3 regions of the Rhizobium sp. R339 genome follow, and region 3 is predicted to be linked to each of the others. Evidence: predicted binding sites of a transcription regulator. Region 3 holds the regulator's gene; each other region holds the start of a gene.
What was found. Region 3 encodes PhoB, which activates phosphate uptake and scavenging genes when phosphate is short. Its sites were predicted from a motif close to TGTCATNNANCTGTCAT; they were not measured.
Positions count from the first base shown of each region.

Region 1: the regulator PhoB is predicted to act here: its motif matches at 7,791-7,807, upstream of ATY76_RS19835 (DUF1045 domain-containing protein).
Region 2: the regulator PhoB is predicted to act here: its motif matches at 4,110-4,126, upstream of phnF (phosphonate metabolism transcriptional regulator PhnF).

Region 1 is NZ_LOKV01000023.1:127,123-137,829, forward strand. Features, by position in the region: gene polA (DNA polymerase I) at 1-2,182, shown strand, start outside; gene ATY76_RS19815 (DNA translocase FtsK) at 2,353-4,695, shown strand; gene ATY76_RS19820 (GrpB family protein) at 4,730-5,236, opposite strand; gene phnN (phosphonate metabolism protein/1,5-bisphosphokinase (PRPP-forming) PhnN) at 5,256-5,849, opposite strand; gene ATY76_RS19830 (alpha-D-ribose 1-methylphosphonate 5-triphosphate diphosphatase) at 5,849-6,988, opposite strand; gene ATY76_RS19835 (DUF1045 domain-containing protein) at 7,003-7,698, opposite strand; gene phnE (phosphonate ABC transporter, permease protein PhnE) at 7,840-9,183, opposite strand; gene phnE (phosphonate ABC transporter, permease protein PhnE) at 9,191-10,150, opposite strand; gene phnD (phosphonate ABC transporter substrate-binding protein) at 10,216-10,707, opposite strand, start outside.
Region 2 is NZ_LOKV01000023.1:140,456-151,162, forward strand. Features, by position in the region: gene phnL (phosphonate C-P lyase system protein PhnL) at 1-161, opposite strand, end outside; gene phnK (phosphonate C-P lyase system protein PhnK) at 199-975, opposite strand; gene ATY76_RS19875 (alpha-D-ribose 1-methylphosphonate 5-phosphate C-P-lyase PhnJ) at 972-1,847, opposite strand; gene ATY76_RS19880 (carbon-phosphorus lyase complex subunit PhnI) at 1,844-2,950, opposite strand; gene phnH (phosphonate C-P lyase system protein PhnH) at 2,955-3,563, opposite strand; gene phnG (phosphonate C-P lyase system protein PhnG) at 3,563-4,039, opposite strand; gene phnF (phosphonate metabolism transcriptional regulator PhnF) at 4,151-4,888, shown strand; gene ATY76_RS19900 (2,3-bisphosphoglycerate-dependent phosphoglycerate mutase) at 4,932-5,567, opposite strand; gene dapB (4-hydroxy-tetrahydrodipicolinate reductase) at 5,589-6,413, opposite strand; gene ATY76_RS19910 (ABC transporter ATP-binding protein) at 6,433-8,220, opposite strand; gene ATY76_RS19915 (glucokinase) at 8,344-9,369, opposite strand; gene ATY76_RS19920 (methylglyoxal synthase) at 9,387-9,767, opposite strand; gene mepA (penicillin-insensitive murein endopeptidase) at 9,856-10,707, opposite strand, start outside.
Region 3 is NZ_LOKV01000023.1:432,960-443,666, forward strand. Features, by position in the region: gene ATY76_RS21405 (ABC transporter substrate-binding protein) at 1-382, opposite strand, end outside; gene ATY76_RS21410 (LysR family transcriptional regulator) at 806-2,053, shown strand; gene ATY76_RS21415 (copper homeostasis protein CutC) at 2,050-2,775, shown strand; gene phoB (phosphate regulon transcriptional regulator PhoB) at 2,786-3,469, opposite strand; gene phoU (phosphate signaling complex protein PhoU) at 3,600-4,313, opposite strand; gene pstB (phosphate ABC transporter ATP-binding protein PstB) at 4,357-5,172, opposite strand; gene pstA (phosphate ABC transporter permease PstA) at 5,188-6,510, opposite strand; gene pstC (phosphate ABC transporter permease subunit PstC) at 6,507-7,988, opposite strand; gene ATY76_RS21445 (substrate-binding domain-containing protein) at 8,154-9,188, opposite strand; gene phoR (phosphate regulon sensor histidine kinase PhoR) at 9,530-10,707, opposite strand, start outside.

The DNA of each region.
Region 1 (10,707 bases), 310 kb from region 3:
GAAGCTGATCGGCTTCCTCAAGGCGATGGAATTCACCACGCTGACGCGCCGGGTCGCCGAAGTTTGCGATTGCGATGCGAGCGCCATCGAACCGGCGGTCGTGCGCATCGAATGGGGTGATGCGGCCCACGGTCCCGATCTCAGTGCGGCAGAGCCGGAACCGGTCGCCGGCGGCATCCCTGACGTTGCCGGTGAAGCCGTGCCGGTGCCGCAGCGTGCGAAGACGAAGGCCGCCGTCGAAGGCGCCTTTTCGCCTGCCGATCTTGCCAAGACGCGGGCCGAGGCCTTCGCGACGCTGCCCTTCGATCATTCCGCCTATGTGACGATCCGCGATCTCGCCGCACTCGACCGCTGGATCGCCGATGCGCGCGATACCGGCCTCGTCGCCTTCGATACCGAGACCACGTCGCTCGATGCGATGCAGGCCGAGCTCGTCGGTTTCTCGATGGCGATTGCCGACAATGTCGCCGATCCCACCGGCACGAAGATCCGCGCCGCCTACGTGCCGCTTGCCCACAAGAACGGCGTCGGCGATCTGCTTGGCGGCGGCCTTGCCGAAAACCAGATCCCGATGCGCGATGCCCTGCCGCGGCTCAAGGCCTTGCTGGAGGACGAATCGGTTCTCAAGGTCGCCCAGAACCTGAAATACGATTACCTCCTGATGAAGCGATACGGCGTCGAGACCAGAAGTTTCGACGATACGATGCTGATTTCCTACGTGCTCGACGCCGGCACTGGCGCCCACGGCATGGACCCGCTCTCGGAAAAATTCCTCGGCCATACGCCGATCCCCTACAAGGATGTGGCTGGCAGCGGCAAGGCGAACGTCACCTTCGATCTGGTCGATATCGACCGCGCCACCCATTATGCCGCCGAAGATGCCGATGTGACGCTGCGCCTCTGGCTGGTGTTGAAGCCGAGGCTGGCGGCCGCGGGCTTGACCAGCGTTTACGAACGGCTGGAGCGGCCGCTGCTGCCAGTGCTGGCGCACATGGAATCGCGTGGCATCACCGTCGACCGGCAGATTCTGTCGCGCCTCTCCGGCGAGCTCGCCCAGGGCGCCGCACGCCTGGAGGACGAGATCTACACGCTGGCCGGCGAGCGTTTCAATATCGGTTCGCCGAAGCAGCTGGGCGATATCCTGTTCGGCAAGATGGGCCTTGCCGGCGGCAGCAAGACGAAGACCGGCCAATGGTCGACTTCTGCGTCGGTTCTGGAGGATCTCGCCGCCGCCGGTTTCGAACTGCCGCGCAAGATTGTCGACTGGCGCCAGCTCACCAAGCTGAAATCCACCTATACCGACGCGCTGCCCGGCTATGTCCATCCGGGAACCAAGCGGGTTCACACCTCCTATTCGCTGGCATCGACGACGACGGGGCGCCTGTCCTCTTCCGAGCCGAACCTGCAGAACATTCCGGTGCGCACCGCCGAAGGCCGCAAGATCCGTACCGCCTTCATCTCGACGCCGGGCCACAAGCTGATCTCGGCCGACTACAGCCAGATCGAACTGCGCGTGCTCGCCCATGTGGCCGAGATCCCGCAGTTGACCAAGGCATTCGAGGATGGCGTCGACATCCATGCCATGACGGCGTCGGAAATGTTCGGTGTGCCCGTCGAAGGCATGCCGAGTGAGGTCCGCCGCCGCGCCAAGGCGATCAATTTCGGCATCATCTACGGCATCTCGGCCTTCGGGCTTGCTAACCAGCTTTCGATCGAGCGTTCGGAAGCCGGCGATTACATCAAGAAGTATTTCGAGCGCTTCCCCGGCATCCGCGACTATATGGACAGCCGCAAGGCGATGGCGCGCGACAAGGGCTATGTCGAAACGATCTTCGGCCGGCGAATCAATTATCCGGAGATTCGTTCCTCCAATCCGTCCGTGCGGGCCTTCAACGAACGGGCGGCAATCAACGCCCCGATCCAGGGCTCGGCGGCGGACGTCATCCGCCGGGCGATGATCAAGATGGAGCCGGCGCTCGCGGAAGCCGGCCTTGCCGAGCGCGTTCGCATGCTGCTGCAGGTGCATGACGAACTCATCTTCGAAGTCGAGGACGAGGATGTCGAAAAGGCGATGCCCATCATCGTCTCGGTCATGGAAAATGCCACCATGCCGGCGCTCGAAATGCGCGTGCCGCTGAAGGTCGATGCGCGTGCCGCCACCAATTGGGACGAGGCGCACTAGCCACGTCCCTAAAAAAGCGAAGATTTTTCCTCTTTACCCAATTCATTGAAATCACAGCAACTTATGCCCAGAAGCCGTATCGGAACGATACGGCAGGAAGGAACTTATTAACCTTCCTTTTCTATCCCGGTAGGGTCGTAATTTGCCAAGCGTGAGTGAGTAGCGGACGCATGCGTTTTCCCAGAACCAATTTGACGGATGCCGCAGATTTTTCCAGCGGGCTTGAAACTGAGCTTCGAGAGGAAGATGCCGGCGAAAGGCCGCCGGCGCCGATTTGGCAGAGCAATTTTTCCCTGGCGCCGAACGTTCGTTTCACCCGAACGCCGGAAACGCTGATCAGCCGGCGCCGGTCGCCGAACGAACCCGTTCGCGATGATTCGCAAATTGCACAGCAGGCGATCCGAATCGAGCCGGTCGCCGTCGACGTGCCCTTCGATATTTACCTGCCGGAGCCGGAAGAGCTTGCCCCGGCGCCTGTTCCCGTGGTCGAGGCTCAACAGCCGGCGCTCTCCGTCGCAGCTGAAGCGCCGGGCCTGCGTGCGGCGTCCGAGCTGTCTTCGATTTCGGATTTTGCCTTCTGGGAAGTCATGGCCTTCGAGGAGGTCGAGCCGATCCGCGCGCCCGCAATCATTCTGCCGAAGATCGAGACCACCCCAGAATCGATCACCTCCTTGTTCCGCGTCATGGAATGGCGTCCGGGCGCACCGAAAATCACGCCCGCCGCATCCCGCCCGGTCCAGCCGCTGGTTGCAGCGCCGGTGCGGCCTGCCGTGCGCCTGCCCGCGGCGATATCGCGGGAAAGACCCGCCCCGGCTCCGGAGGCGCCCGTCGCGCCGGTGCTTCAGGTCGCTCAGGCACCTCAGGCAGCACCCGTTCCTCAAGCTGCACCTGTAGCTCAGGCTGCACCGGCCCCCCGTCAGATGCCGCCCGTCGCGGCGGTCCTGCCGTCGCCGCGTCTTGCGGCAAGGCCGGAAAAGGTCGATTCGTCAGGCTACGAGTTTCCGCCTCGGGCTCTTTTGCAGGAGCCGCCGGAGCGCCTTGGCGAGATCATGTCGCAGGAGACGCTGGAGCAGAATGCCGGCCTCCTGGAAAGCGTGCTGGAGGATTTCGGCGTCAAGGGCGAGATCATCCATGTCCGCCCCGGTCCCGTCGTCACTCTCTACGAATTCGAGCCGGCGCCGGGCGTGAAGTCGTCGCGCGTCATCGGCCTTGCCGATGATATCGCCCGCTCGATGTCGGCGCTTTCGGCCCGTGTTGCCGTCGTGCCGGGCCGCAACGTCATCGGCATCGAACTGCCGAATGTCACCCGCGAAACCGTCTATTTCCGCGAGATGATCGAAAGCCAGGATTTCGAGAAGAGCGGCTATAAGCTGGCGCTCGGCCTCGGCAAGACCATCGGCGGCGAGCCCGTCATTGCCGAACTCGCCAAGATGCCGCATTTGCTCGTTGCCGGCACCACCGGCTCGGGCAAGTCGGTCGCCATCAACACGATGATCCTGTCGCTGCTCTACCGGATGACGCCGGAGCAGTGCCGGCTGATCATGGTCGATCCGAAGATGCTCGAACTTTCCGTCTATGACGGCATTCCGCATCTGCTGACGCCTGTCGTTACCGATCCGAAGAAGGCGGTCATGGCGCTGAAATGGGCCGTGCGTGAAATGGAGGAGCGTTATCGCAAGATGTCGCGCCTCGGCGTACGCAACATCGACGGCTATAACGACCGTGTGGCGCAGGCGCGCGAAAAGGACGAAACCGTCCACATCATGGTCCAGGTCGGCTTCGACCGGCAGACCGGCGCGCCGATCGAGGAGCAGCAGGAGCTGGATCTGGCGCCGATGCCCTATATCGTCGTCATCGTCGACGAGATGGCCGACCTGATGATGGTCGCCGGCAAGGAGATCGAAGGTGCGATCCAGCGTCTCGCGCAAATGGCGCGTGCCGCCGGCATTCACCTGATCATGGCGACGCAGCGCCCGTCGGTCGACGTCATAACAGGCACGATCAAGGCGAACTTCCCGACCCGCATCTCCTTCCAGGTCACCTCGAAGATCGACAGCCGCACCATTCTAGGCGAACAGGGCGCCGAGCAACTGCTCGGCCAGGGCGACATGCTGCATATGCAGGGCGGCGGGCGCATCGCCCGCGTTCACGGCCCGTTCGTCTCGGATGCCGAGGTCGAAAAGGTCGTTGCCCATCTGAAGACGCAGGGACGCCCCGAATATCTCGATACCGTCACCGCCGATGAGGAGGAAGAGACGGAAGAGGAAGAGGGCGGCGCGGTGTTCGACAAGAGCGCCATGGGCGCCGAGGACGGTGACGAGCTTTACCAGCAGGCGGTCAAGGTCGTCATGCGCGACAAGAAATGCTCCACCTCCTACATCCAACGCCGCCTCGGCATCGGCTACAACCGTGCGGCCTCCCTGGTGGAGCGCATGGAAAAGGAAGGTCTCGTCGGACCGGCTAACCACGTCGGCAAGCGCGAGATTGTATCGGGACGAGGCGAGGGCGACTGATCGATGGCGGGACGGAGTGCGGGCGCATTCCGTCTCACGGTCTCAGCGCCGCCAATCGCACGGTCTCGCTAACGAATTCGGTCTTTCCGCCGGTATAGACGTCCCAATCACCGTCTGCCTGCGCAGCCAGCCGCCGTTTCAGTTCGGCATAGGCCGTGGCTCTCTCGGGATGATCTCTGAGGTAGTCGCGAAACAGGATGCGTTGCCGATGCGCGAAATTTTCCGGGCCGCAAAGATAAAGCCTGAACCCGTACCCTTCGCAGTCTCGGGTGAAGACCCACCGGCCTTCTCCATGAAGGTCGCCGTGAAAGATGAAATTCGCCGCGCGCAGCAATTCGATCGCCGTCTGTAGAGCATCGGCGGAAATCGTCACGGCATCGACGTCGATCTTCGGCTTGGCCGCCAGGCCAGGCACGGAGGTGCTGCCGATATGATCGATGGAAAGTACGAGGCCCGGGAGCAGGACGGAGACCTCGGCGCTGATGTCGTCAAAAAGCAGCGGCCAGGAAGGGTCGTAATCGACAACTTTGATGGCGCGCATGCTGGTCTCTCGCTTGCGGTCAGTGCACCTCGGCCAGGAGCCCGTCCAGGATCTCGATCATCTTCTGCTCGGCCTCTTCGAGCGAGCCGCTATTGTCGAGATCCGTCACGTCGTATTCGCCACGCACTGTCAGCGGTCCGCGGGCGAGCCGCGCCATGATATCCTCATGCGTCTCGCGTCCGCGCGCCTCCAGCCGACCGGCAAGTACCTCGGGGCGGGCGGTGACGTTGATCACCTTCAGCCGGGGGAAGGCGGCCTGGAAACGGTGAAGCGCGGAGCGCGAGCCGTTGGCGACGACGATATGGCCCTTCGACAGCGCCACCGAGACTTCGGCCGGAATGCCGTATTTCAGGCCGTGCGCTTCCCACCAGACGGCGAAGGAACCTGACTGCTCCATGGCTGCAAAGCCTTGGAGGGAGACGGAAAGATGATCCTCGCCCCCGGCGTCGCGGTGACGGGTGATGACGCGGCGGGTGAAATGAACCTCGGCGCGGCCGGTGAAATGCCGGGCGGCAAGCTTCATCAGCGTGTCCTTGCCGGCGCCGCTCGGCCCGACGACGACGACCATGATGCCGTGCTCGGCGCCGGCTCCGGGATGCGGTTCGTGCGGCATCATGCGACACGGCGTCCCTGGCGCCAGACGGAGCGCGTCACCGGCACGCCATGCGAACGGTGAACGCGCACGAGATCGGCGCGCAGCCCGGTTGCGATCCGGCCGCGGTCGTCGAGGCTGACGGTACGGGCGGGCGTCGACGTCACCATGGCGATCGCCTTCGGCAGCGTGATGCTCTCCACCTCGTCAGCGAGGATGAAAGGCGCGTGCAGCAGGCTGAGCGGCACGTAATCGGAGGATAGCACGTCGAGCACGCCCATTTCGGCGAGATCGCGGGCGGCGATATTGCCCGAGTGGGATTTGCCGCGCACGATATTCGGCGCGCCCATCAGCACGCTCATGCCGTGCTCGTGCGAGGCCCGGGCGGCATCGAAGCTGGTCGGGAATTCGGCAAGGCGCACACCGTTGTCGATCGCCTCGTCGACATGCGAAAGCGTTGCATCGTCATGGCTTGCGACGGTGATGCCGCGCTCACCACAGACCTTGGCAATGGCGTTGCGATGCGGCGTCGAATTGCGCGCCGATTCGGCCTGACGTTTGGCGACGAAGCGGGCGAAGACCTCGTCGCTCAAGCCGCGCTTCTTCTGGTAGTAGAAAATGTACTGGTCCATTGTCTGGAACTGCCGCTGGCCGGGCGCATGGTCCATCAATGAGACGAGGCGCACATGCGGATCGTTTTCGAAATCGGCGAAATGCTCGAGCACATTGTCGGCCGAGACCTCGCAGCGCAGGTGAATGAGGTGCTCGGCGCGCAGCCGTCCTTCCTTCTCCGCCGCCTGGATGGCATCGGCCATCTCGCGCATCTCGCCATGCTCGAAGCCGCCGTCCTCGTCCGCCCCCATTCGCAGGCAGTCGAAAACCGTGGTAATGCCCGATGTGACGATCTGGGCGTCGTGCGCCTGGATCGCGGCCGTCTTGTTCCAGCGGATGCCGGGACGCGGCTGGTAATGGCCTTCGAGATGGTCGGTGTGCAGCTCCACGAGGCCCGGAATGATGTAGTCGCCATCGAAATCTTCGCCGGCTACCGAATTGCCTTCGGAGATATCGGCAATCTTGCCGTCGCGAATGAGCATCGAGCCTGTGAGGATGTCGTCCTCGAGAACGATGCGGGCATTGGAAAACACGGTCTCTTTGCTCATGGGCGTCTGATCTTTCAGCGTTTGGCGCCGGCAAGCGGCAGCCAGGAATGAACTTTGAACGGGGCGCCGCGCGTCTCCTCGGTGAAGACGGCAAGGCCGGAAATCAAAAGCGGCCGGCCGGTGAAACCGGAAAAACGCTCGGCCAGGATCGCCTTCATCACTGCGGCACGTATCTCCGGCACCTGGCCGGTCAGTGTCATGTGAAAGCCGAAATCCTCCATGACGTAAGGATAACCCCAGCGCAGCAGATTGGCACGCTGGCTGTCGCTGAGCTTCTCCGGATCGCGCCTGATAATATCGGCTTCGGAGAGCGCCGCGCGAAAGGGCTCAAAGGATTTTACCACCTTCGCGGCGAAATCCTGAAGAGGTTGATGAGGAGAACCGGGAACAAGGGCAAAAAAACGGCCGAGCTGGCCAAGCACGAGCTCGGGGATCTCAAAAGCCGGCGTGCGCGCGGCAAACTCTTCAACAACCGCCATGAGATCCCTCTCGGTGACCGAGGCGGCAAGCGAAAACGGCGCCTTGATCGTGGCGTGAAAGCCGTAGCGTCGCGGGTCGGCGGTCAGTTCGAACTGCTCGGCGGCACTCAGCGTCTCATGCTCCGGCGCAGGATAGGTCTCGCCGGTGAAAGCATCGCGGCCGAGCCAGCGCGAGGCCGCGCCGGTCAGGGGATCATCCTTCGGCGGCGAAAAATAGAGAGCGTAGCGCAAGGCTTTTATCCTGGGGATCGTCGAGACGGGGGAGCGCAATGTGCAGTGATTTGGCGGCGAACCGCAAGCAGGCTCCCGGCTAAAAGATTTCCGTGACAGAATGATGATGGCGGCAGCGCCCCCACGCTTTGAATTCTTAGGTCAGTGCGCTTTCGTGCCCATCAGCCGGTGGCGCAACGCGTTCGAGGCCGCGTCGAAGAGGAAGACGACGATCAGGATCAGAATGACCATGTAGGCGACGTTTTCCCAATTGGCGTTGGTGCGCATGGCCTCCCAGAGTTTGAGGCCGATGCCGCCCGCGCCGACGGCGCCGATGATCGTCGCGCCGCGAACGTTCGATTCCCACTGATAGAGCGTCTGGCTGACGATAACAGGGACGATCTGCGGCATAATGCCGTAACGGTGGACGAGCACGGCCTCAGCGCCGGTCGATTTGACGCCCTCCCGCGGCTTGTTGTCGATATTCTCCAGCCCTTCGGAATAGAGCTTGCCGAGCGTGCCGGTCTCGGTGAGGAAGATTGCGCCGGAACCGGCAAGCGGGCCGGGACCGAAGGCGCGGGTCAGGAACAGCGCCCAGATCAGCATGTCGACCGAGCGCAGGAAATCGAAGAAGCGCTTGAGGATCTGGTTCAAAAGCCGGTTCGGCGTGATGTTGCGCGCCGCCAGGAAGGCGAGCGGGAAGGCGGCGAGCGAGCCGAGCAGCGTTCCGAGGAACGCCATGACGATTGTCTGGAAAAGCTTCGTCCAGACGTCGCCATGCTGCCACTCGCTGTTGTTCCAGATGTCGTCGAAGGCAAGCGACAGGTTGGACTGGTCGGGCTTGAGGCGCGGGCCGGAGACGATGAGGCTGACGACCTCGCCGGCCGGCTTGTCGAAGAAGGACGATTGCGGGTCGAACAGGAAGTTCGCCCAGCCGATGAAACGCTTGCGGATCTTCACGCGGTCGACGGAAATGCTGACGTCGCCGCCAAAGCCGAGATTTGCGAGCACGTTGTCGTCATAAACGGTCATCCAGCTCGGCACGGGTCCGACGACCTTCGGCGCGCCGCTCGACACGTCGACGGGGACGCTGACGCCATGCGCGGCGACGATCGTCTCGCTCTTCGAGACGGTAACGGTGCGGCTCGTGCCGATGATGGAAACGGTGACGCTGCCGTCGGGATTGTTGACCAGCCAATCGGGGTGGGGATTGTCGCCGAGCGGCGAGAAACGGGGATAACGCACCTCGATCGAACCGTCGTCCTGAATGCGGAATTCCGGCTGAACGTCGTAGCTCACCCATTGGCTGAGATAAATACCGACACGCTCCCAGCGGGCTTCGGCGAAGAGCTTCGGCAGGTCGAAGAACCAGACGGCGTAGAGGCCGTAGAGCAGCGTCGCGATCGCGATCATCAGCCCGCCGAAACGCTGGCGGAACGACCGGTGGAAATATTCGGGATAGCGCGCTTCTATCTCGTTCATGCGGTTTGCGTCGATCACCGTCATGGCGGCCTCAATGTTGTAGAAGGAAAGCATGCTCGCCGACGAGACGGCGGCGCAGCCATGCGGAGAACTGATCGACGGCGACGATCGTCACGAACAGCAGGAGAACGAGCGCCATCGTCTTGGCGCCGAAGCCGCGCGAGATCGAAAGCTTCAGTTCCTCGCCGATGCCGCCGCCGCCGACGGCGCCGATAATGGTCGAGGCGCGCACGTTGATCTCAAGGCGCAAGAGCGTATAGGAGGTGAAATTCGGCAGCACCTGCGGCAGGGCGGCGAAGCGAACGCGCTCGCACCAGTTGGCACCGACCGCTTTCATGCCCTCATGCGGCTTCATGTCGATATTCTCGGCCACCTCGTAGAAGAGTTTGCCGAGTGCGCCGATCGTGTGCAGGGTGATGGCGATGATGGCGGCGACCGGCCCGATCGACAGGATCGCCGAAAACAGGCCGGCGATGACGATCTCCGGGAAGGCGCGCAGGAATTCCATCAGCCGTTTGGTGAAGATGCGCAACGGCCATGAACTGGTCAGGTTGCGCGCGGCAAAGAAGCTCAAGGGAACGGCAAAGATAAAGGCGATGATCGTCGAAAGCAGCGCCACGTTGATCGTGACGATCATCAGCTCGAAATATTCGGGAATGTAGAAGGCGCCCGAGACATAGACGCGCCCCTTGTCGAAATTGAATTCCTCGCCGCCCTTGTCGTTCACGCTCGCTATGTCGAACAGCGCGCGCCAGACGTCGTTCCAGTCCTTGGGAATGAGCCAGCTCAGAAAATCGAAGAGATGCGGCAGGCGGTCGAAGAAATGGCCGGCGTTGCTCTCGTCGGCGAAGCGGACGGAGCTGACGAAAGCCGCGATCAGGATGACCAGGCCGAGCACGGTATAGAAGCGGCGCTTGGCGACCATGCGGCCCCAGGCGGTGCCGATCTCCTCGGTGCTCTGCATGTGCGGCTGTGTATCGGCAATAGTCATGGACGCCCCGCCCGGTTACAAAGAAAGGGCGGCCGTTTCCGGCCGCCCCGCATTCCAAAGCCCGATCAGCCGCCGATGGCAGCTTTGCGGACTTCGACAACAGTGTTGTAGAACTCGTGCTTGACGGGGGCATAGCCCTTGTAATCACCGCCTTCGACGGCTGCGAAGCACTTGTGATCCTTTTCCGGCAACGCCGTGAAGAAGGCTGCGAGCTTCGTCTGCCACTCCTGGCCTAGAGCGTTGCGAACGACGAGCGGACCGTTCGGGATCAGCGGCGAACGCCAGACTTCGACCAGCTTGTTCGGATCGACGGCGCCCTTGTCGACTTCCTTGCGGAAGGTGCCGGAGGTGTAGCCGTCCTTGAAATCGCCGATGCCCGAGGAGTCGTCGACGGCAACGTCGACCTTGCCGTCATAGGCGGCGAGAAGGTTGTTCTCATGGCCGCCGTTGAACTGCGTCGAAGCGAAGAACTTGTCATTCGGCATGCCCGTATCCTTCGGGATCTGCGTCAGCGGCACGAGATAGCCCGAGGTGGAATCCGGATCGGCATAACCGAG
Region 2 (10,707 bases), 290 kb from region 3:
AGCAGCGAGCTTTTGCCGATGCCCGACGGGCCGCCGAGCACGACGCATTCGCCTGATGCGACCGAGAAGGCGACATCGGAGACGACAGGCAGCCGGATGCCGTCGCGCAGGTGCATGGTGAAGCTCTTCGAGACTTCGGAAACGACGAGGGGCGTTGGCATGATGTCTTCTTCCTTGGTTTTGGACCTGCAGCGGCGCTCAGACCTGCAGGATCGAGGAAACGAGCAGTTGTGTGTAGGGTTCGCGCGGATCGTCGAGCACCCGGTCGGTGAGCCCGTGTTCGATGACGTGGCCGTCCTTCATCACCATCATGCGATGCGATAGCAGACGCGCGACCGCAAGATCGTGGGTGACGATGATGGCAGAGAGGCCGAGATCGTTGACGAGACCGCGCACGAGATCGAGCAGGCGCGCCTGCACGGAGACGTCGAGGCCGCCGGTCGGCTCGTCCATGAAGACCAGCCGCGGACCGGTGACGAGATTGCGGGCGATCTGCAGGCGCTGGCGCATGCCGCCGGAAAAGGCGCGCGGCTGGTCGTCGATGCGGTCGGCATCGATCTCGACGCGTTCGAGCCAGTCGATCGCCGAGGCGCGGATCTTGCCGTAGTGCCGGTCGCCGATCGCCATCAGTCTCTCGCCGACATTGGCGCCGGCCGAGACCGTCATGCGCAGGCCGTCGGCCGGGTTCTGATGCACGAAGCCCCAGTCCGTGCGCATCAGGAAACGCCGCTCGGCCTCGTTCATGCGGTAGAGATCGCGGTAGCTGCCGTCGCGCATGTGGTATTCGACGCTGCCCGTGCTCGGCAGCAGACGGGTGGAGAGGCAATTCAGCAGGGTGGTCTTGCCGGAGCCGGATTCGCCGACGATGGCGAGCACTTCGCCCGGCCAGAGCTCGAAAGAGACATCGCGGCAGCCGATGCGGTTGCCGTAGAATTTCGAGACATCATGGACTTTGAGAAGCGGAGTATCGCTCATTCTGCAGCCTCCCGGGCCAGCATCTCGCCGGCATGCCCCTGTGCGCGGCGGTCTTCGCAATGATCGGTGTCGGAGCAGACGAACATGCGGCCGCCCTTGTCGTCGAGGATGACTTCGTCGAGATAGACATCCTCCGCGGCGCAAAGGGCGCAGGGTTTGTCGAAGCGCTGGATGTCGAAGGGATAGTCCTCGAAATCCAGGCTGACGACGTCGGTATAGGGCGGGACTGCATAGATGCGCTTCTCTCGGCCGGCGCCGAAGAGCTGAAGGGCATCCGACATATGCATCTTCGGATTGTCGAATTTCGGCGTCGGCGACGGGTCCATGACGTAGCGGCCGTGAACCTTTACCGGATAGGCGTAGGTCCTGGAGATGCGGCCGTTATGGGCAATGTCTTCATAGAGCTTCACATGCATGAGACCGTATTCTTCCAGCGCATGCATCTTGCGCGTCTCGGTTTCGCGCGGCTCGAGGAAGCGCAGCGGCTCGGGAATCGGCACCTGATAGACGAGCACCTGTCCGGCCCTGAGCTTTTCCTCAGGGATACGGTGGCGCGTCTGGATGATCGTCGCTTCGCTTGTGTGAGTGGTCACCGCGACATTGGCGACCTTCTGGAAGAAGGCGCGGATGGAGACGGCGTTGGTCGTGTCGTCGGCGCCCTGGTCGATGACCTTCAGCACGTCGTCGGGCCCGATGATCGAGGCCGTCACTTGCACGCCGCCGGTGCCCCAGCCGTAGGGCATCGGCATTTCGCGCGAGGCGAAGGGCACCTGATAGCCGGGAATGGCGATCGCCTTCAGGATGGCGCGGCGGATCATCCGCTTGGTCTGTTCGTCGAGATAGGCGAAGTTGTAGCTGGCCAGATCGCTCATTCGGCGGCTTCCTTCATGTCTTCGCCGCTGTTGCGGGCGGCTTCGAATTCGCGACGCATGCGGCGGACGAGATCGAGTTCGGCCTGGAAGTCCACATAATGCGGAAGCTTCAGATGCTCGACGAAGCCTGTCGCCTGGACGTTGTCGGAATGGGAGATGACGAATTCCTCGTCCTGGGCCGGCGCGGTGATATCCTCGCCGAGCTCTTCAGCCCGCAATGCGCGATCCACCAGCGACATCGCCATCGCCTTGCGCTCGCTCTGGCCGAAGACGAGCCCATAGCCGCGGGTGAATTGCGGCGGCGCCTTGGCCGACCCCTTGAACTGGTTGACCATCTGGCATTCGGTGATCTGGATGGTGCCGAGCGAGACGGCGAAGCCGAGTTCCGATACATCGAACTCCACCTCGACCTCGCCGATGCGGATCTCGCCGGTGAAGGGATGATTGCGGCCATAGCCGCGCTGCGTGGAATAACCGAGCGCCAGCAAAAAACCCTCGTCGCCGCGGGCAAGCGCCTGCAGGCGCAGATCGCGGCTCATCGGAAATTCCATCGGCTCGCGGGTCAGGTCGCCGATCTCGTGATCCTCGGGCATGTCGCCATCGGCCTCGATCAACCCTTCCTCGCCGAGGATTTCGGAGACACGCATGACGCGGCCGGTTTCGGCAGTGCGCTGGACGGGCGCCTCGACCGCTTCATCGGAAAGCAGCGAGGGATCGAGCAGGCGGTGGGTATAATCGAAGGTGGGCCCAAGTAGCTGGCCGCCCGGCAGATCCTTGTAGGTCGCCGAGATGCGCCGCTCGATGGTCATATCAGCCGTGTCGAGCGGCCTGGAATAGCCGAAGCGCGGCAGCGTCGTGCGATAGGCGCGCAGCAGGAAGATCGCCTCGATCATATCGCCGCGCGACTGGCGGACGGCCAGTGCGGCGAGCGTACGGTCGAAAAGCGAGGCCTCGGCCATGACGCGGTCGACGGCGAGCGCCAGCTGCGCCACGATCTGGTCGATGCCGATCGCCGGCAGCGAGCGGTCGCCGCGCCGGCGGTCGGCAAGCAGGCGGTGGGCATTGGCGATGGCGGCCTCGCCACCCTTGACGGCAACATACATGAGCTCAGATCTCCGTTGCTGTGATCTTGGTGGTGCGCGGCAGGCAGAGAAACCGCTTGCCCGATGTCAGCACGATGTCGATGCCGCGGGGGAAGAGCGCGCGATTCTCGGTCCAGAGCCGTAAAAAAGTCTCCGGCAGGCCAACCGGCGCGATCTCCGCGACGCTCTGGATGCCGGGACCCATCAGCGCCAATCCGCGTCCGCCTTCGAGTGCGGAAAGTTCGATGACGAGGGTCGTCGAGCGGTCGGGGTATTCCTGCGTCCCCAATGCAAAGAGGCCGAAAGAGCAAAGCGTGGTGCCCGCCTCGATGAAGGCAAAGCGCGCATCGGCCTTTTCGGGAGTCAGCGGAGCGCCGGTATGGAAGCCGAGCCAGTCCGGCACGGCGGATTTCGCCAATCCCTGCGTCAGCCACACGGACGTGTCGTGGTCGCAAAGGGTGAGCGCGATCGCGCCGGCGGCGATGCCGAGCGGCGCCGGCGGATCGATATCCGGCCCTGCGGTCTGGATGGTGCCGGGGCGGGCCATGCCGTCCATCAGCATCTTGAAGACGCTCTGCGCATGGAAAACCGGATCGGCAAAGCCGCCGGTCAAGGCTTCTGTAGCGAGTCCCATCAGTTGTCCCCCCGCACCATGGTGAAGAAATCGACGCGGGTCGCGGCCGTCTCCTCCGCCTTGCGGCGTTCGGCGGCGGCGAGGCGTTCGGCGATCGGTAAAAGCAGCGCCTGTTCGACGAAATCCTTCGTCGCATCTTCCTGCCAGAGCGCGTCGAAGATCGCCGCAAGCCGCGCCTTCTTGCGGTCGGTGCCGAGCGCCTGCGCATGGCCGATAGAGCCGGATTCCAGCCGGACCGTCGCGCGCGTCACCGTCACTTCGCCAAGGTTGAACGGCGCCCCGCCGCCGCCGATGCGGCCGCGCACCATGACCAGCCCGGTCTCCGGTCCGCGCACCGGATGCGCCGCGGGCTTTTGCGGCAAGGCATCCCAGACCGCCTGGAGTTCGCTCCGTTCCGCACGCGCCAGCAGGTCGGCGGCGCGTTTGCGCCCTAAGACCGCCTGTGACGCAGCGTCGTTCCTGTCCGCTGATGCCATCGCCGCTTCCTCTAAAATGTCTATTGATATAGACAACCATACAAGCTATACCTAGCCTTAAATCGATGTCGTGACAAGCGTGTGACATCGCCGGCGCAGGGCAGGGGCTGAATGGCAGGATTGAAGCAGGTGCAGAGGCAGACCGGTGTGGCGCTGTGGCGTCAGATCGCCGACCGGATTCGCGAGGCGATCGGCACGGGAGCCTATGACGAGACGGAAATGGTGCCGCCGGAAACGGTGTTGGCGCTGCAATTCGGCGTCAACAGGCATACGGTGCGCAGTGCGCTTGCAGCCTTGGCGCAGGAGGGGATCGTGCGCGCGGTGCAAGGCCGCGGCACGCTGATCGAGCGCAAGGAGCGGCTGAACTTCCCGATCACCCGGCGCACCCGCTTCACCGCCGGCATCGGCGATCAGGCGCGCGAGACGCGCGGCCTTCTGCTCGATGGGGCGACGGAGGAGGCGAGCGCCGAGGTCGCCCGCTGGCTGGGCCTCAAGCCGGGGGAACAGGTTGTCCGGCTGGAAACATTGCGCCATGCCGACAAGCGGCCGGTCTCAAAGGCGACGAGCTGGTTTCCCGCCGTCCGCTTCGCCGGGATCGGCGAGGCCTATCGCAAGCACGAATCGATCACCAAGGCTTTCGCCGAACTCGGCCTGTCGGACTATGTCCGCGCAACCACCGAGGTGACGGCCGCGCATGCGGGCACGGCCGACCTCGCCGATCTGGAACTCACCCCCGGCGCGATCCTGCTGATCGCCAAGGCGATGAATACCGATCTCGACGGCGTGCCGGTGCAATATTCGATCAGCCGCTTCGCGGCCGACCGGGTGCAGTTCACGATTGAAAATTGAGAAATGACGTGCCGGCCGCTCCGGCTGGCACGTTCAGCAGGCCTCAGTGCGCGCCGGACATGTCGCCGAGCACTTCCTTTGAAGCCACGGTGGAATCGGCATTCAGCTTGTAGACCATGGGAACGCCGGTCGCGAGGTTGAGGGCGAGCACGCCTTCCTTGGTCAGCTTGTCGAGCACCATGACCAGCGAACGCAGCGAATTGCCGTGGGCAGCGACCAGCACCTTTTCGCCACGCAGCACCCGCGGCAGGATTTCGGTGAGGTAATAGGGCCAGACGCGGGCGCCGGTGTCGCGCAGGCTTTCACCGCCCGGAGGCGGCACGTCATAGGAGCGGCGCCAGACATGCACCTGTTCCTCGCCCCATTTGGCGCGCGCATCGTCCTTGTTGAGGCCGGAGAGATCGCCGTAGTCGCGCTCGTTCAGCGCCTGGTCGCGGATCGTCTGGAGATCGGGCTGGCCGACCTTGTCGAGGATGAGCTTCAGTGTGTGCTGGGCGCGCACCAGCGCCGAGGTATAGGCGACGTCGAATTTGATCCCGTATTCGGCAAGGGCGGCACCGCCGGCATTGGCTTCCTGAATGCCGAGCTCCGTCAGGTCGGGGTCCTTCCAGCCGGTGAAGAGATTCTTCAGGTTCCAGTCGCTCTGGCCGTGGCGAACGAGGACGAGGGTACCGCTCATGAATATGCCTCCGATATGTCGTTATTGGGAAGAAAGCCCGAGCACGTCGAGCATGGAATAGAGACCCGGCTTCTTGTCGCGCGCCCAGAGTGCGGCCTTGATGGCGCCGCGCGCGAAGATCGAGCGGTCGGCAGCACTGTGCGACAGGGTGACGATTTCGCCTTCTCCGGCGAAAAGCACGGAATGTTCGCCGATGACGGAGCCGCCGCGCAGCGTCGCAAAGCCGATCGTGCCGGCCTCGCGGGCTCCGGTATGGCCGTCGCGCACCCTGACCGATTTCGAGGCGAGATCGATATTGCGGCCCTTGGCCGCGGCTTCGCCGAGGAGAAGGGCGGTGCCGGAAGGCGCATCCACCTTGTGCCTATGATGCATTTCCAGGATTTCGATGTCCCAATCATCAGGTTCGAGCGCCCGGGCTGCCTGTTCGGTAAGCACGCTGAGCAGATTGACCCCGAGGCTCATATTGCCCGACTTGACGACACGGGCGTGGCGGGCGGCCGCCGCGATCCTGGCGTTGTCGTCTTCCGAACAGCCGGTGGTGCCGATGACATGGACGATGCGGGCCTGTGCGGCGAGACCGGAGAATTCCACTGTGGCAGCGGGCGAAGTGAAATCGAGCACGCCTTCGGCATGCAGGAAGGCCTGCAGCGGGTCGTCGCCGATGATGACGCCGGTCGGGCCGAGGCCGGCGATTTCGCCGGCATCCTTGCCGACGAAGGGCGAACCGGCGCGCTCGACGGCGGCATGCAGCGTCACGCCCTCGATGGAATGGATGAGCCGGATCAGCGTCTGTCCCATGCGCCCTGCTGCGCCAACCACCACCAGTTTCATCGCAGCATCGCTCATCTCGGTCATCCGTATCAGCTCAGTTTGAATCGGAGGCCGAGGGCCTCTGCAGATTGTTGAGGCGAGCGTAAAGACCGTCGCTGACCTTCGCAAGCGTCTCGTGATTGCCCTCTTCCACGACCCGGCCCTGCTGCATGACGACGATCTTGTCGGCGCGCACCACGGTCGAAAGCCGGTGGGCGATGACGACGACGGTGCGTCCGGTCATCGCCTCGTCGAGCGCCTTCTGCACGGCGGCTTCGGATTCGGTGTCGAGCGCCGAGGTCGCTTCGTCGAGCAGCAGGATCGGCGCGTTGCGGACGAGCGCGCGGGCGATCGACAGGCGCTGGCGCTGGCCGCCCGAAAGCGTCACGCCGTTTTCGCCGACCGGCGTATCGTAGCCCTGCGGCTGGGCTGAGATGAAGTCATGCGCATAGGCAAGCCGGGCCGCTTCTTCCACCTCGGCATCGGTCGCTTCCGGCCGGCCGTAGCGGATATTGTCGCGGATCGTGCCCTCGAACAGATAGGGCTGCTGCGAGACATAGGCGAGTTGCTGGCGCAGCGACTTCTTGGTGATGTGGGCGATATCCTGCCCGTCGATCAGGATTTCGCCTTCGCGCGGATCGTAAAAGCGCGGAATGAGGCTGATGACGGTGGATTTGCCCGCACCTGAAGGGCCGACGAGCGCTGTGGTTTCTCCGCCTTCGGCGACGAAGCTGACGCCGCTCAGCACGCTCTCATTGCCATAGGCGAAGGAGACGTTGCGGAATTCGATGCGGGCCTGCGTCACAACAAGCGGCCGCGCATCCGGCAGATCGCGCTGGCGCGGCTCCATGTCGAGCAACTCGTAGATCATCCGGGCATTGACGACGGCGCGTTCCATCTGCACCTGCAGGCGGGCCAGCCGGCGGGCCGGATCATAGGCAAGGAGCAGCGCCGTCACAAAGGAGAAGAAGGCGCCCGGCGGCACATTGTAATAGATCGAGCGGTAGGCGGCATAGGCAAGCACGCTGGCGACGGCAAAGCCCGCGAAGCTCTCCGTCAGCGGCGAGGTGCGCTCGGAAAGCCGCGCAATGCGGTTCGCCCGGTTTTCGGCAGCCTTGATGAGCTTGTTGACCTTGCTTTCCAGCTCCTCTTCCATCGTGAAGGCTTTGACGATGGCAATGCCCTGGATCGTCTCCTGCATCGCGCCCAGCACGTGGCTGTTCAGATGCACCGCCTCGCGGGTCGCCGAGCGGAGCCGCTTGGAAACATAGCGCAGCGCGTAAAGCAGCGGCGGCGCCATGATGAAGACGGCGAGGCTGAGCAGCGGGTCCTGCAGGACCATCACGCCAATCAGCGACACGAAGGTCAGGAGGTCGCGCACCGTCGACGTGATCGTCAGATTGAGCACGTCGCGGATGCCGGTGACGTTCTGGCTCACCTGCGCGGCGATGTGAGCCGAGCGCGCCTCGCTGAAGTAGCCGACCGAAAGCGTCATCAGATGCGAATAGAGGCGGCGCTGATATCGGGCGACGATATCGTTGCCGACCTTGGAGAGCGCCACTGCCTGGCCGTAGCTCGCAAAACCGCGCAGCACGAAGGCGACGAAGATCGAAAGACAGATGATCCAGACGACGTCGGCGCGGCGGTTGGCGAAGGCCTCGTCGATGATTGCCCGCATGATCCAGGCGGTGAATGCCGTCGAAAGCGCCACGACCACGAGGCAGGCGATCGCAAAGACATAACCCCAGAGATGGTCGCGGCCGTTTTCAGCGATGATGCGCTTCAGGATGCCGGTGACGGTATCGCTGCTGACGCTCTGCTTTCTGCTTTCCACGGCTTCCAAATATTAAGCTTCCTGTCCGAGGCCAAGCGCGCCGTAAATGCGGCGCGCACTTTCGCGGGCTCTATAAAGAGTTGGGACTGGTTTGGCTAGAGCGCCCCGCGCCCGGGAGGGGGCGCGCGCTGGTCAGCGCCGCCAGCGGCGGCCTTCCGTCGAGACGCCGAAATTGGCCGGCATGCGCGCATAGGAGGAAAGCCCGGCGAGCGCTGCCAGCGGATGCGTCACCACATAGGTCGGGATCGTGCGTAGCAGCGCGCTGTGCGGCGCCTTGTCCTCGAAGGCGGTGCGAAATTCCGGCTTCTTCAGCGCCGGGAGAATCTTCTGCGAGATGCCGCCGGAGAGGTAGACGCCGCCCCGTGCCATGAACACCATCGCCATATCGCCCGCCACGCGGCCGAGATAGGTGGCAAATAGCGACACCGTCTCCACCGCCGCCTTGTCGCTGCCAACAAGCGCATGCGAGGTGATGTCGGCCGGATCCTTCATCGTCGGCTGAATGCCGTCGACGATACAGATGGCGTTGTAGAGATTGACGAGGCCGCGCCCGCAGAGGATCTGTTCGGCCGAAACACGGCCTTCGATCGTCTCGATATGCGGGAAAATATCATAGTCGCGCTTGCTGCGCGGTCCGAGATCGATATGGCCGCCTTCGCCCGGAACCGGGATCCAGCTGTGCTGGGCATGCACGAGCCCGCCGACGCCGAGGCCGGTGCCGGGTCCGAGCACGACGCGCGACGCGATCATGTCGCCGGTGGCGCTGCCGATGCGCTCGCGGTTTTCATCCGACAGGGCGGCGATCGCCAGCGCCTGTGCCTCGAAATCGTTGACGACGAGCACGTCCTCGATGCCCAAGCCCTCGATCATCGTCCTCGGCCGCACCACCCAGTCGCAATTGGTCAGCGGGATTTCGTCGTCATTGATCGGGCCGGCGACGGCAAGGATCGCCGAACGCGGCTGCACAGCGGTCTTGTCGAGCACGCCCTTCTGGATCGCTTCGTCGATCGTCGCGAAATCCGCCGTGCGCACGTTCGGAAACTGCCTCGGCTCGGCATAGGCATCGGACAGGATGGAAAAGCGGGCATTGGTGCCGCCGATATCGCCGATCAGGATCGGGAAGGGCAGCGGAGCGGTACTGTTGTTCGGTTTTGGCATGGCCGGTCCCGTGCTGATCAGGCTTCGAGTGTGGGAAGGAGCTTTATAGCGGTCGCGTGGTTGAGCGCCATCGGAATGTCGTAGACGATCGCCAGCCGCATCAGCGCCTTCACGTCGACATCATGCGGCATCGGCGTCAGCGGATCGACAAAGAAGATCAGGGCGCCGACCTCGCCGGTCGAGATCAGCGCGCCGATCTGCTGGTCGCCGCCGAGCGGCCCGCTTTTGAGCCTAGTGACGTCGAGATCGGGGGCGGCGTCGAGCACACGCCCGCCGGTCGTGCCTGTCGCGACGATCTTCCAGCGGGAAAGGACGTCCCTGTTGGCGCGGGCGAAATCCGCCATATCGTCCTTCTTCTGGTCATGCGCAATCAAAGCGAGGCATTTGCCGCCGGCCATGAACCCAATCTCCGCCCGAACAATTCAATCGATTTGACCGCTTCTATACCAAGAGTTTGCGATTTGAAAGACAGCCTGCCGGCGCCGCTCACTGCATCACCGGCTTGTCGTTCGGAAACGGGCCGACATCCGGCAGCATCCCCTCGGCATCGGCGGCAGGGTCCGCGGCCGGAGCGGCGGTGAGCGCGCTCGCGGCGGAAGATCCGCCGTAAGTCGCGGCCTGCACGGAGGCGACGGAAGCGGAATCGAGCACGGCGCCGCAGGCCTTCGGCAGATCGGAGACCATCATCTCGCGCGGCGGCTTCGGCGGTTTGGCGCCGGGCTTCGGCGGCTTGGGTGGCGCCCACGGGGCCGGCGTGAACCAATAGGCGAGCGACTTGTCGCAGCCGTCTCCCGCGGCGACGGGAGCTTGCGGCGTGCATCCGGCTGCGCCGGGCGGGCACTTCATCCGGATGTGGAAATGCGAGTCATGGCCGTATATCGGCCGGAGCTTGCCGAGGTTGGTGCGATCGCCCGTCCAGGTGTCGCACATCTTTTTCTTGATCGCAGGATTGACGAAAATCCGCTCCACCTGGGGATAGCTCGCCGCCAGCATCAAAAGCCGCGCCCGCGATTGCGTCCATACCTTGGGATCGACGGTCAGGAACTTGTTCTTCTGCAGCATGGTTGTGAAAGGCAGGCTCTCACGCTCCTCGGCCGTCAGGCGGCGCGCCGGCATCGGCGTGAACCATATATCGGCATCGAGGCCGATCTGGTGCGAGGAATGGCCGTTGAGCATCGGCCCACCGCGCGGCTGGGCGATGTCGCCGACGAGAATGCCCGGCCAGCCGGCATACGTGACCGCATCCTGAGAAAACCGTTCCAGGAGCGCGATCATCGCAGGGTTGCCCCAGCGGCGGTTGCGCGAAAGCCGCATCGCCTGCCAGGTCGGGCCGTCGGT
Region 3 (10,707 bases):
CCCAGGTGTTGTTGGCGGGCGAGGGTGTCAGCCAGACGATCTTGTTGGCGTCGTAGTCGAGCTTCTTCGCCAGCTCGTAGCCCTGATCGATGTTCTTCCAGGCGGCATCGTCGGCCTTGTTGAAGAAGAAGCCGGCATTGCCGGTGTATTCGGGATAGATGTCGATTTCACCTGCGGTGATCGCCTTGCGCACGACCGGCGTGGCGCCGAGCGCGATGCGGTCTTGCGTCTTGATGCCGTTCGCTTCGAGAGCAAGCGCAATGACGTTGCCGAGCAGCGTGCCCTCGGTGTCGATCTTCGACGAAACGACGACGTCTGCGGCCTGAACCGCGCCCGCCGCGAAGGCGGAGAGCGAAACGGCAAGTGCGAGTTTCTTCAGCATGGAATATCCCCTTTTGAACACCGTTGATGAGGCGCAAACCTTTGACGGGAGGCTTGCGCACAGGAAAATCGCGCCGGCGAGGGCGACCAGGCCGCCATCATGCCGGAATTGCGTGCGTCATGGAAATAGCGTGCCCATCCGAAAAATCGATGCAAGCCCCCTCCAGTATTTGCCGTCGCACCGACGATTATGGCGGCGAACGCATCTGCGCGCGCGGAAACGCATTCCCTTTTCCAAGGCCGGTGCGATTTGTTTTTGTCCCCTTGCGTGTTTCCACGGCGATCCGGTGCTCTTTCTTACGATTTCTCGCCGCCCGGATTTCTGTGACGGCAACGATAGCCCGCCGATCAGAAAGCAGGGATATCTTTTTTCCTGAACACATCATATCGTCCGGTTTTTCCAGCGCTTTCCGGAGGTCTCTGTTTGCATCTCGGTGCCCTGTTCATCGCAAACCATGTCCTGACATCAGGTTCGATCCGCGATACCGCGCGGCGCTTCCAGCTGTCGCCCTCCACCGTCTCGACGGCGATCCGCAATCTCGAAACCGAACTGGCCATGAAGCTCACGGAACGCACCGCCGGCGAGCTGGTGACGCTGCTCGCAAGCGACCGAGTGCTGGAGGGGCTGGAGCCGATCGCGGCTGCGATAGCGCAATTGGGGCAGTTGACCGGTCATGACAGCGCGGCCGCCGATGCCTACCAGGCCTGGGCATCCCGCATCCCGGTCAAGATCGTCACCATCGAACGTTTCCTCGAAGTCGCCGACCAGGGCAGCATCAATCGCGCCGCCCGCCGGCTGCGTCTCGGTCAGCCGCAGCTTTCGCTCCAGCTTGCCAATCTTGAGAAATTTCTGGACGCCCGCCTCTTCGAGCGGCAGGCGCAGGGCTCGGCTCTGACGGAGGAGGGCAGGCGCGCCTACCAGATCTTCGTGACGATCAGCCAGGCGTGGGACGATCTGAAGGCTTCGGCCGACGAACGGTATCGGCGCACGGCCCGGTCGCTGCGCATCGGCTCGATCATCCCGACCGGTTCGGAAAGCTGGGTCGCGCGCTGCCTTGGGTCGCTGGTGTCGGAGTGGAACGCTCGGCGCAGCAACAATACTATCTCGCTGGTCTCGATGACTGCCGACGATCTGCGCGAGGCGCTGAAAAGCGGCCGCATCGATGTCGCGATCCTGGATTCTGTCTTCGGGCTGGAGAGCTTCCGGCATCGCGAGCTGCTGCGGACCGACATGGTGGTGATCGCGCCGCCGCAAAGCACGGAAATGACGGTTGCCGATCTCGTCGCCGGCCATGCGATCTGCATGCCGAGCCCGCGCACCGGCCTCGGCCACGCGGCCATGGCTTTCAGCGACGAACGCGCACCGAACCGGCGCTTTCGTAGCCAGGATATCACCGCGGCGGATTCACTGCCCGTGATCGTCGATCTCGTCGCCAATCACGGCTACGTCTCCTTCCTCGGCCGCGTCAGCGCCATGCCGATCGCCGACAAGGTGCGCATCGTCGATCTCGACGAGCATTTGCCGATGTCCTATCACGTCGCCTTCAACCACCGCAAAGCCGCCGCCGATGCCTGCGCCGTCATCATCGAGGCGGCGGCAAGAATTACGTCGCAATCTCTCTCGCAAGCCATGCGGCAGGCGGAGGAGGGCGCCAGGGAGAGTGCAGCATGACGATTTTGCTTGAGGTCTGCGTCGACAGCGCCGAGGGCTTGGCCGCCGCCATCGAAGGCGGCGCCGGCCGCATCGAGCTTTGCTCGGCGCTGGAACTCGGCGGCTTGACGCCGCTGCCGAGCCTGATGCTGATCGCTGCCAGAGCGCCCATCCCCGTCTACGCAATGATCCGCCCGCATGCCGGCCCCTTCATCTTCGGCAGGACGGACGAGGAGGCGATGATGCTCGACATCGATGCCGTGCGCGCCGCCGGCCTCGCCGGTGTCGTCATCGGCGCCAACCGGCCGGACGGTACGCTCGACATGCCGCTGATCCACCGCCTGAAGGCGCATGCGATGGGCCTCGGCTCGACGCTGCATCGTGCCTTCGATCTGGTGCCGGATGCCGATGAGGCGCTGGAACAGGCGGTCGAGCTCGGCTGCGAACGCATCCTCACCTCCGGCTGCGCGCTGAAGGCTCCAGACGGCCTGGAAACGCTGAAACGCCTTTCGGCAAGGGCGGCCGGCCGCATATCCATCATGCCCGGCAGCGGCATCCGCCCCGCGAATGTCGGTGCTATCTTGCAGGCAACCGGCGCCCGCGAGGTCCATGGCTCCTGCAGTTCACCCATCGAAAGCGCCGACCCCCGCGCCGTCGCCTTCGGCTTCGAGGCGAAGAGCAGCAACAAGACGGATGTGGCGGTGGTCCGGGAGATGTGCAGGGCGATCGCGGCGGAAGCTTAGGCTTTTAGCCTCACGCTTCCATCGAATAGCCGGCGCCGCGGACGGTGCGGATGACGTCCTGCATGTTGGAGAAGTTCAGCGCCTTGCGCAGGCGGCCGACATGGACGTCGACGGTGCGTTCGTCGACATAGATGTCGTGGCCCCAGACGCCGTCCAGAAGCTGCGAACGGGAGAAGACCCGGCCTGGCGACGACATCAGGAATTCCAGCAGGCGGAATTCGGTGGGGCCGAGGCGGACTTCGCGGCTCTTGCGATGGACGCGGTGCGTTTCACGGTCGAGCTCGATATCGCCGCATTTCAGTACCGTTGACAGAACCTCCGGCCGGGCGCGGCGCAGCATGGCCTTGACGCGGGCGACGAGCTCGGGGGTCGAAAACGGCTTGACGACGTAATCGTCGGCGCCGGTCGACAGCCCGCGGACGCGCTCGCTCTCTTCGCCGCGCGCCGTCAGCATGATGATCGGCAGACGCTCGGTTTCCGGCCGCATGCGCAGGCGCCGGCAGAGCTCGATGCCGGAGACGCCGGGCAGCATCCAGTCGAGGATGAGAAGATCGGGCGTGCGCTCCTGGAGCCGGATCTCGGCTTCGTCGCCGCGAAGGATGGTATCGACCTCGAAGCCTTCCGCTTCGAGATTGTAACGAAGAAGCACGCTGAGGGCTTCTTCATCTTCAACAACTGCAACTCTCGGGATCATGCGTCTCGGTCTCCTCGCGCACGATCCTTAAACCGAAGACGATTTAAGCACGGGATCCTGCGCAAAATCAGAATTGGCTGTGACCTCGCTGCGCGCCCGCGCGGGCGCGCAACTGGCTGGCCCGGAACGGTTATTCCGTGACCGCGCCGACGGTGTTGGCGCTGTCGTCCTTCGGACGGTCGCCTTCCGGCTGTGCGCCGGTCGCCATGTAATAGATCGTCTCGGCGATGTTGGTGGCGTGGTCGCCGATACGCTCGATGTTCTTGGCGCAGAAGAGAAGATGCGTGCAGCTGGTGATGTTGCGCGGATCTTCCATCATGTAGGTCAGGAGTTCGCGGAACAGCGAGGTGTACATGGCGTCGATCTCGTTGTCGCGTTCGCGGATCGACTTGGCCTTGTCGGCAGCGCGCGTCGTGTAGACGTCGAGCACTTCCTTGAGCTGCACGAGCGCGAGTTCTGAGAGATGCTCGAGACCGCGGGCGAGCTTGCGGGGAACGCCGGTCGCCTGCACGGCGATGACGCGCTTGGCGGTGTTTTTGCCGAGATCGCCGACGCGTTCGAGATCGGCGGCGATCCGGATCGAACCCATGATCTCGCGCAGGTCCGATGCCATCGGCTGACGGCGGGCGATGGTGACGATCGCCTTGTCGCCGATCTCGCGTTCCATGTGATCGAGGATCACGTCGTCCGAAATGACCTTCTGGGCGAGCGCAGTATCGCCATTGACGAGCGCGCGTACGGATTCGCTGACCATCTGCTCGGCCAGGCCGCCCATTTCGGAAATCCGCCTGGACAGGAACTTCAGATCATCATCATAGGCAGAAAAAATATGTGTCGATGCCATGGGCTTTATCCTCGAATAACGGGAAGACGTCGTGTCGCCAGAATCAGCCGAAGCGGCCCATGATGTAGTCCTGGGTGCGCGGATCGTCCGGATTGGTGAACATCTTGTCGGTGTCGTTTTCCTCGACGAGGTTGCCGAGGTGGAACATGGCGGTGCGCTGCGAAACACGGGCCGCCTGCTGCATGGAGTGCGTGACGATGACGATCGTGTAGTTTTCGCGCAGCTCGTGGATCAGCTCCTCGACCTTGGCAGTGGCGATCGGATCGAGCGCCGAGCAGGGCTCGTCCATCAGGATGACCTCAGGGCTGACGGCGACGGCGCGGGCAATGCAGAGGCGCTGCTGCTGACCGCCGGAGAGGCCGGTGCCGGATTCATGCACGCGGTCCTTGACCTCGTTCCAGAGGCCGGCGCGCTGCAGACTGGTCTCGACGATCTGGTCGAGGTCGGCCTTCGACTTGGCAAGGCCGTGGATGCGCGGACCGTAGGAGACGTTTTCATAGATCGACTTCGGGAACGGGTTCGGCTTCTGGAAGACCATGCCGACGCGGGCGCGAAGCTCCACGACGTCAATATCGGGATCATAGATATCGTCGCTGTCGAGCGTGATCTTGCCGGTGACCCGGCAGCCGTCGATTGTATCGTTCATGCGGTTGAGGCTCCGCAGGAAGGTCGACTTGCCGCAGCCCGACGGGCCGATCAGGGCGGTTACGGTGTTTTCGCGGATGTTCAGGTTCACATCGAAAAGCGCGCGCTTCTCACCATAATAGACCGAGACATCCTGGCCGATCATCTTATACGGGACGTTGCTCATCTTCTGATCCAGCGCCTTTTCAACTGCTGCTTCCGTCAACATGTTCATGATGTTTAACTCCGTTTACCAGCGGCGCTCGAAGCGACGACGCAAGAGGATAGCGCCCATGTTCATGACGATCAGGAACAGGAGCAGGACGATGATGGCACCCGAAGTACGCTCCACGAAGGCACGTTCGGCCTCGTTCGCCCACATATAGACCTGCACCGGCAGGGCCGTCGAGGGTTCGAGCGGTGTCGCGGGCGCGTTGGCGACGAAGGCGACCATGCCGATCAAGAGCAGCGGCGCGGTTTCGCCGAGAGCATGTGCAAGACCGATGATCGTGCCTGTGAGGATGCCGGGCATGGCGAGCGGCAGGACGTGGTGGAACACCATCTGCATCTTCGAAGCACCGAGGCCGAGCGCTGCGGCGCGGATCGAAGGCGGCACGGCGCGGAGTGCGGCGCGCGTCGCGATGATGATCGTCGGCAGTGTCATCAGCGTCAGCACCAGGCCGCCGACCAGCGAGGCTGAGCGCGGCAGGCCGATGAAGTTGATGAAGACCGAAAGACCAAGCAGACCGTAGACGATCGAGGGAACGGCGGCGAGGTTGTTGATGTTGACTTCGATCAGGTCCGTCAGCTTGTTCTTCGGCGCGAATTCCTCGAGATAGATCGAGGCGGCGACGCCGATCGGCAGCGAAAGCGCCAACACGATCAGCATCAGGTAGAGCGAGCCGATGAGGGCGACGCCAAGGCCTGCAGCCTCCGGACGGCTGGAGTTGCCGTTGACGAAGAGGCCGGTGTTGAAATCCTTCTGAAGAACGCCGCTCGCCTTCAGCTGGTTCATCCAGGCGACCTGCTTGTCGTTGACCTTGCGGTTCTTCTCATCGACGGAAAGATCGATCTGGCCCTTGTTGGCGCTGTCGACATTGGCATCGGCGAGCACGGTGACGTTGACCGTCTTGCCGATGATCGACGGGTCCGCGACGACCATATCGCGCAGCTGGATCGGCGCGCCCTTGGAGAGCATGGCCGTTGCATCGCGCACGTCAGGCTTGCTGGAAGCGTTGATGTTCAGCTGCTTGACGATCGCGTCGCGCAGCAGAACCGGATAATTGGCGGCGATCAGCACCGAAGGATCGGTCGCACGCTTGTTGTTGGGGTCGATCGTCTTCTCGGAGAATTCGACCGGCAGGGTGATCACGGTCTGCTGGAAGGCGGTGTAGCCTTTGCCAATGACCGTCCACAGCAGGATGAAGAGGAAGACGAGGCCGAAGGCGATGGCGGCAATGCCATAGGCCTGGAACCGGCGCTCGGCGGCGTAGCGGCGCTTGATGCCGATATCGCGGCGGGCGGGCGCCTTGGAAACGGTGACACCTGATGTGGGAGAAACAATATCCGTCATTCGTACTGCTCCCGGTATTTGCGCACGATGTAGAGCGCGTAGATGTTGAGGCAAAGCGTGATGCAGAACAGCGTGATGCCGAGGGCAAAGGCAACCAGCGTCTGCGGCGAGGTGAACTCGAGGTCGCCTGTCAGCTGGTTGACGATCTTGACGGTCACGGTCGTCATCGGCTCGAAAGGATTGATCTGGATGCGGGCGGCGACACCGGCGGCCAGCACGACGATCATGGTTTCGCCGATGGCGCGCGAGGCGGTCATCAGCAGCGCGCCGACGATGCCGGGAAGAGCCGCCGGCAGAACCACCTTCTTGATGGTTTCGGAGCGCGTCGCGCCGAGGCCGAGCGAACCGTCACGCAGCGCCCGCGGCACGGCGGTGATGATGTCGTCCGACAGCGAGGAAACGTAGGGGATCAGCATGATGCCCATGACGATACCGGCGGTCAGAACGCTCTGCGCCTGAATGAAGTTGCTGTAGTTGCCGGAGAGCAGGCCGCTGATCTGCGCCGAGAAATCGCGCAGGAACGGGCCGACGGTGACGAGCGCGAAGAAGCCGTAGACGATCGTCGGAATACCGGCGAGCACCTCGAGAAGCGGCTTGGCGATCCCGCGCAGCTTCGGCGAGGCGTATTCGGCCATATAGATGGCAGCGAAGAGGCCGACCGGCACGGCGACCAGCATGGCGACCAGGCCGATATAAAGCGTGCCCAAAAGCAGCGGGATCAGGCCGAACTGGCCGAAGGACGAGCTGCCGGCGCCGGCAAAACGCGGATCCCAGACAGTGCCGAAGAAGAATTCGCCGGCGGGAACGGCGGCGAAGAAGCGCGCGGCTTCGGACAGCATGGACAGCACGATGCCGATCGTCGTCAGGATGGCGATCGAGGAGGCGAGCAGCAGGCCCCAAAGCATGACACGCTCGACGCGGTTGCGGGCCCGGAAGCGCGGTGCGATGGCGCGCAAAGCGTAGAAGGCGCCGGCAACGGCGAGAGCGAGAACCACCACCGTCATCGCGAGCCGGCTCGTCATGCTCATGGAATTGAGCGTCTTGGCGGCCTCGACCATGTAAGGCTGCGGCTGACCGGCGAGCGGGACGCCCTTTTCGCTGAGCTTGGCCTGCAGGGCGGCCGGATCGGCGGCGACTGCAGACGTTTCGTCGGGCGTGAGCATCGTCAGGCCGCGCGCGACCGTCGCCACCATCGAATAGCTCAGATCCTGCTCGACTGCCGGCTGCGCCTTGACATCGCCAGGGAAAGCGCCGCGAACCGAGGACTGGATGATGCCGGGGCTGATGGATAGCCAGGCGCAGAGAACGATGAGGGCGGGAAGAACCGCCCAGATCGCGGCATAGGAGCCGTAATAGGCCGGCCGTGAATGCAATGCGGAGGACCTGCCTCCGGCAAGTGCCGCGGCACGGCCGCGCGCGACCAGATAGGCGGCGGCGCCGATCACCACAAGGCACAAAAGTATGACGGATGTGCTCATTCGTTACGTCCCCAGGCCCGAGGCCCCCAAAAAGCGCGGGCGGCTGCATCAGCCTGCCTTCAGCTTCCAATCATTGGAGAAGGAATTCCAACCCTGCGGCTCCCGGCACGCCGGGGCGCAAGGCAATGCCGGCGCGGGTCTTCAGACACCGCGCCGGCACAGTCATTACATAGCCTTGCCGGCTTCGACTTCCTTGCGGATCGCGTCGCGCTCGGCATCCGGAGCGGCAACGAGGCCGTATTCGGCGAGCGGGCCGTCGGGGCCGATCATCTGGTCGGATACGAAGAAGTTGACGTATTCCTTCAGGCCCGGAACGGCGCCGAGATGTGCCTTCTTGACGTAGAAGAACAGCGGGCGGGAAACCGGGTAGGTGCCGTTGGCGATCGTTTCGGTGGACGGAACGATGCCGTTCACGGTCGCGACCTTCAGCTTGTCGGCGTTGTTTTCATAGAAGGAAAGGCCGAATACGCCGACGCCGGTCTTGTTGGCGGCGATGCGTGCGAGGGTTTCCGGATAGTCGCCGTCGATGTCGACTGCTGCGCCGTCCTTGCGGACTGCGACGCAGGCCTTGCCCTGGGCAGCCTTGTCGGAGATTTCCTTGGCGATGACGTCGAGAGCGCCCGAAGCCTTGCAGCCGGCGGCCAGAACGTTCTGTTCGAAGACTTCGCGGGTGCCGTGCTTTTCGCCCGGGATGTAGGCAGCGATGTCGACAGCCGGGAGCTTCGGGTTGACTTCCGACCACTTCTTGTAGGGGTTGGCGACGAGCTTGCCGTCGACGACGACCTGGGCAGCCAGTGCCTTGTAGATGTCGGCCGGAACGTAAGCGACATCGGGGTTGGACGAGTCGGTTGCGAAGACGATGCCGTCATAACCGATCTTGACTTCCTGGATGTCGGTTACGCCGGCTGCCTTGCAGGCTTCGGCTTCGTTCTTGTTGATCGGACGCGAAGCGTTTGCGATGTCGATGGTGTCTTCACCGACGCCCTTGCAGAATTCCTTCAGACCAGCGCCCGTGCCGCCGGATTCGACGACCGGCGTCTTGAAGTTGGTAAAGGTCTCGCCGAAGGATTCGGCAACGATCTTGGCGTAAGGCAGGACGGTGGACGAACCGGCAACCTGGATCTGGTCGCGGGCGACGGCAGCGCCAGCGAAAGCAGCAGTTGCAGCGAGTGCGGCAACGGTGAGCTTGAAGGTGTTCATTAAAATCTCCCGCATTGGGCTTGTGTGAGTGCGGCCTAAAGAGGCCCCCGCAGTGCCATTTTTCATCGGCGGGACTCTCTTAGCGCTGTAAGCACCGTCCTTTTATGTCAAATCGGTGAAACATTTGTGACAGCTTAAATAACTGATACTAAATGAGAATCCTGAAGTGAGCTGAGCGAATGCGTCGGAAAGGCCATGAACCTTGGCGGGCGATCGACCTTGCATTGCAGAAACCATCAGAACAGCTTTATGGCGAGCCGGATAGAGAGGTAATAGAGGTGACGGTTCTTTGTTGTCTCATTCCCCTAAAAACAGGGAGGGGAACGAAGGAAGACAGTTGCTCAGAACCGCACGGTAAAATCGGTGCCCTTGCCGACTTCCGATTTGACGATCAGGCGGGCGCGGTGGCGGGTGAGGATATGTTTGACGATCGCAAGGCCGAGACCGGTGCCCTTCTTCGATCGGCTATCCTCGATGCTGACGCGGTAGAAGCGTTCCGTCAGGCGCGGCACGTGCTCGGCCGGTATGCCCGGCCCCTTGTCGACGATGCTGACCTCCACCGGCTGGGCGGCGCCGTTCTTCAGCCAGACATCGACGACTTCGCCTTCCTGGCCGTATTTGCAGGCATTTTCCATCAGGTTCTCGAAGACCTGGACAAGCTCGTCGCGGTCTCCCAGCACCTCGACCTTGCCGTCGGGCAGATGCAGGTTGATGTCGACGCCGACATCTGTTGCGAGCGGCACCAGCGAGTCCCTGACATGGCCGAGCAGCGGCACCAGATCGACCTTCTCGTCAGGCGCGATGTGCGATTTCAGCTCCAGGCGGGAAAGGGAAAGCAGGTCGTCGACCAGCCTGCTCATGCGCGTTGCCTGGTCGAGCATGATGCCGAGGAAGCGCGCCTGCGCCTTCGGATCGTTCTTCGCCGGTCCCTGGATGGTCTCGATGAAGCCGCGCAGCGAGGCAAGCGGCGTGCGCAATTCATGGCTGGCATTGGCGACGAAATCCGAGCGCATGCGGTCGATGCGGCGAACCTCTGATATGTCGCGGAAGGACAGGATGAAATAGCGCTCGCGCGCCGCATCTTCGGTTCCGAATTCGAGAGGGGCGCTGCGCACGATGTAGACGCGCTCCGACGGCAGCCGCTCGGAGTGTTCGATCTGGTTCGGTGCATTGGTGGCGATGGTTTCACGCACCATGTCGAGTACGCCGGGCGAGCGCAGGCGCGCCGAAATATGGGCGCCGAGGGCGACCTCGCCGAAGGCCTTTTCGGCGGCGCGGTTCTGGAAGAGCACCGAGGCGTCGCCCGAGAGAACCATGACAGGAATATCGAGGCTGGCGAGTGTCGCGGAAACGTCCGGCAGACGGCTCGGCGGCGCCTCCGGCTCGATCTCCACCGGCGCGACGGGTTCCTGCTTGATGACCGGCGCCTCGTTGAAGAGCGCGGTCAGGATCATGGCGAGCAGCAGGACGAGCACGGCCCATTTGTTCATGCCGGCAGCGATTGCGACCAGGGCGCTGA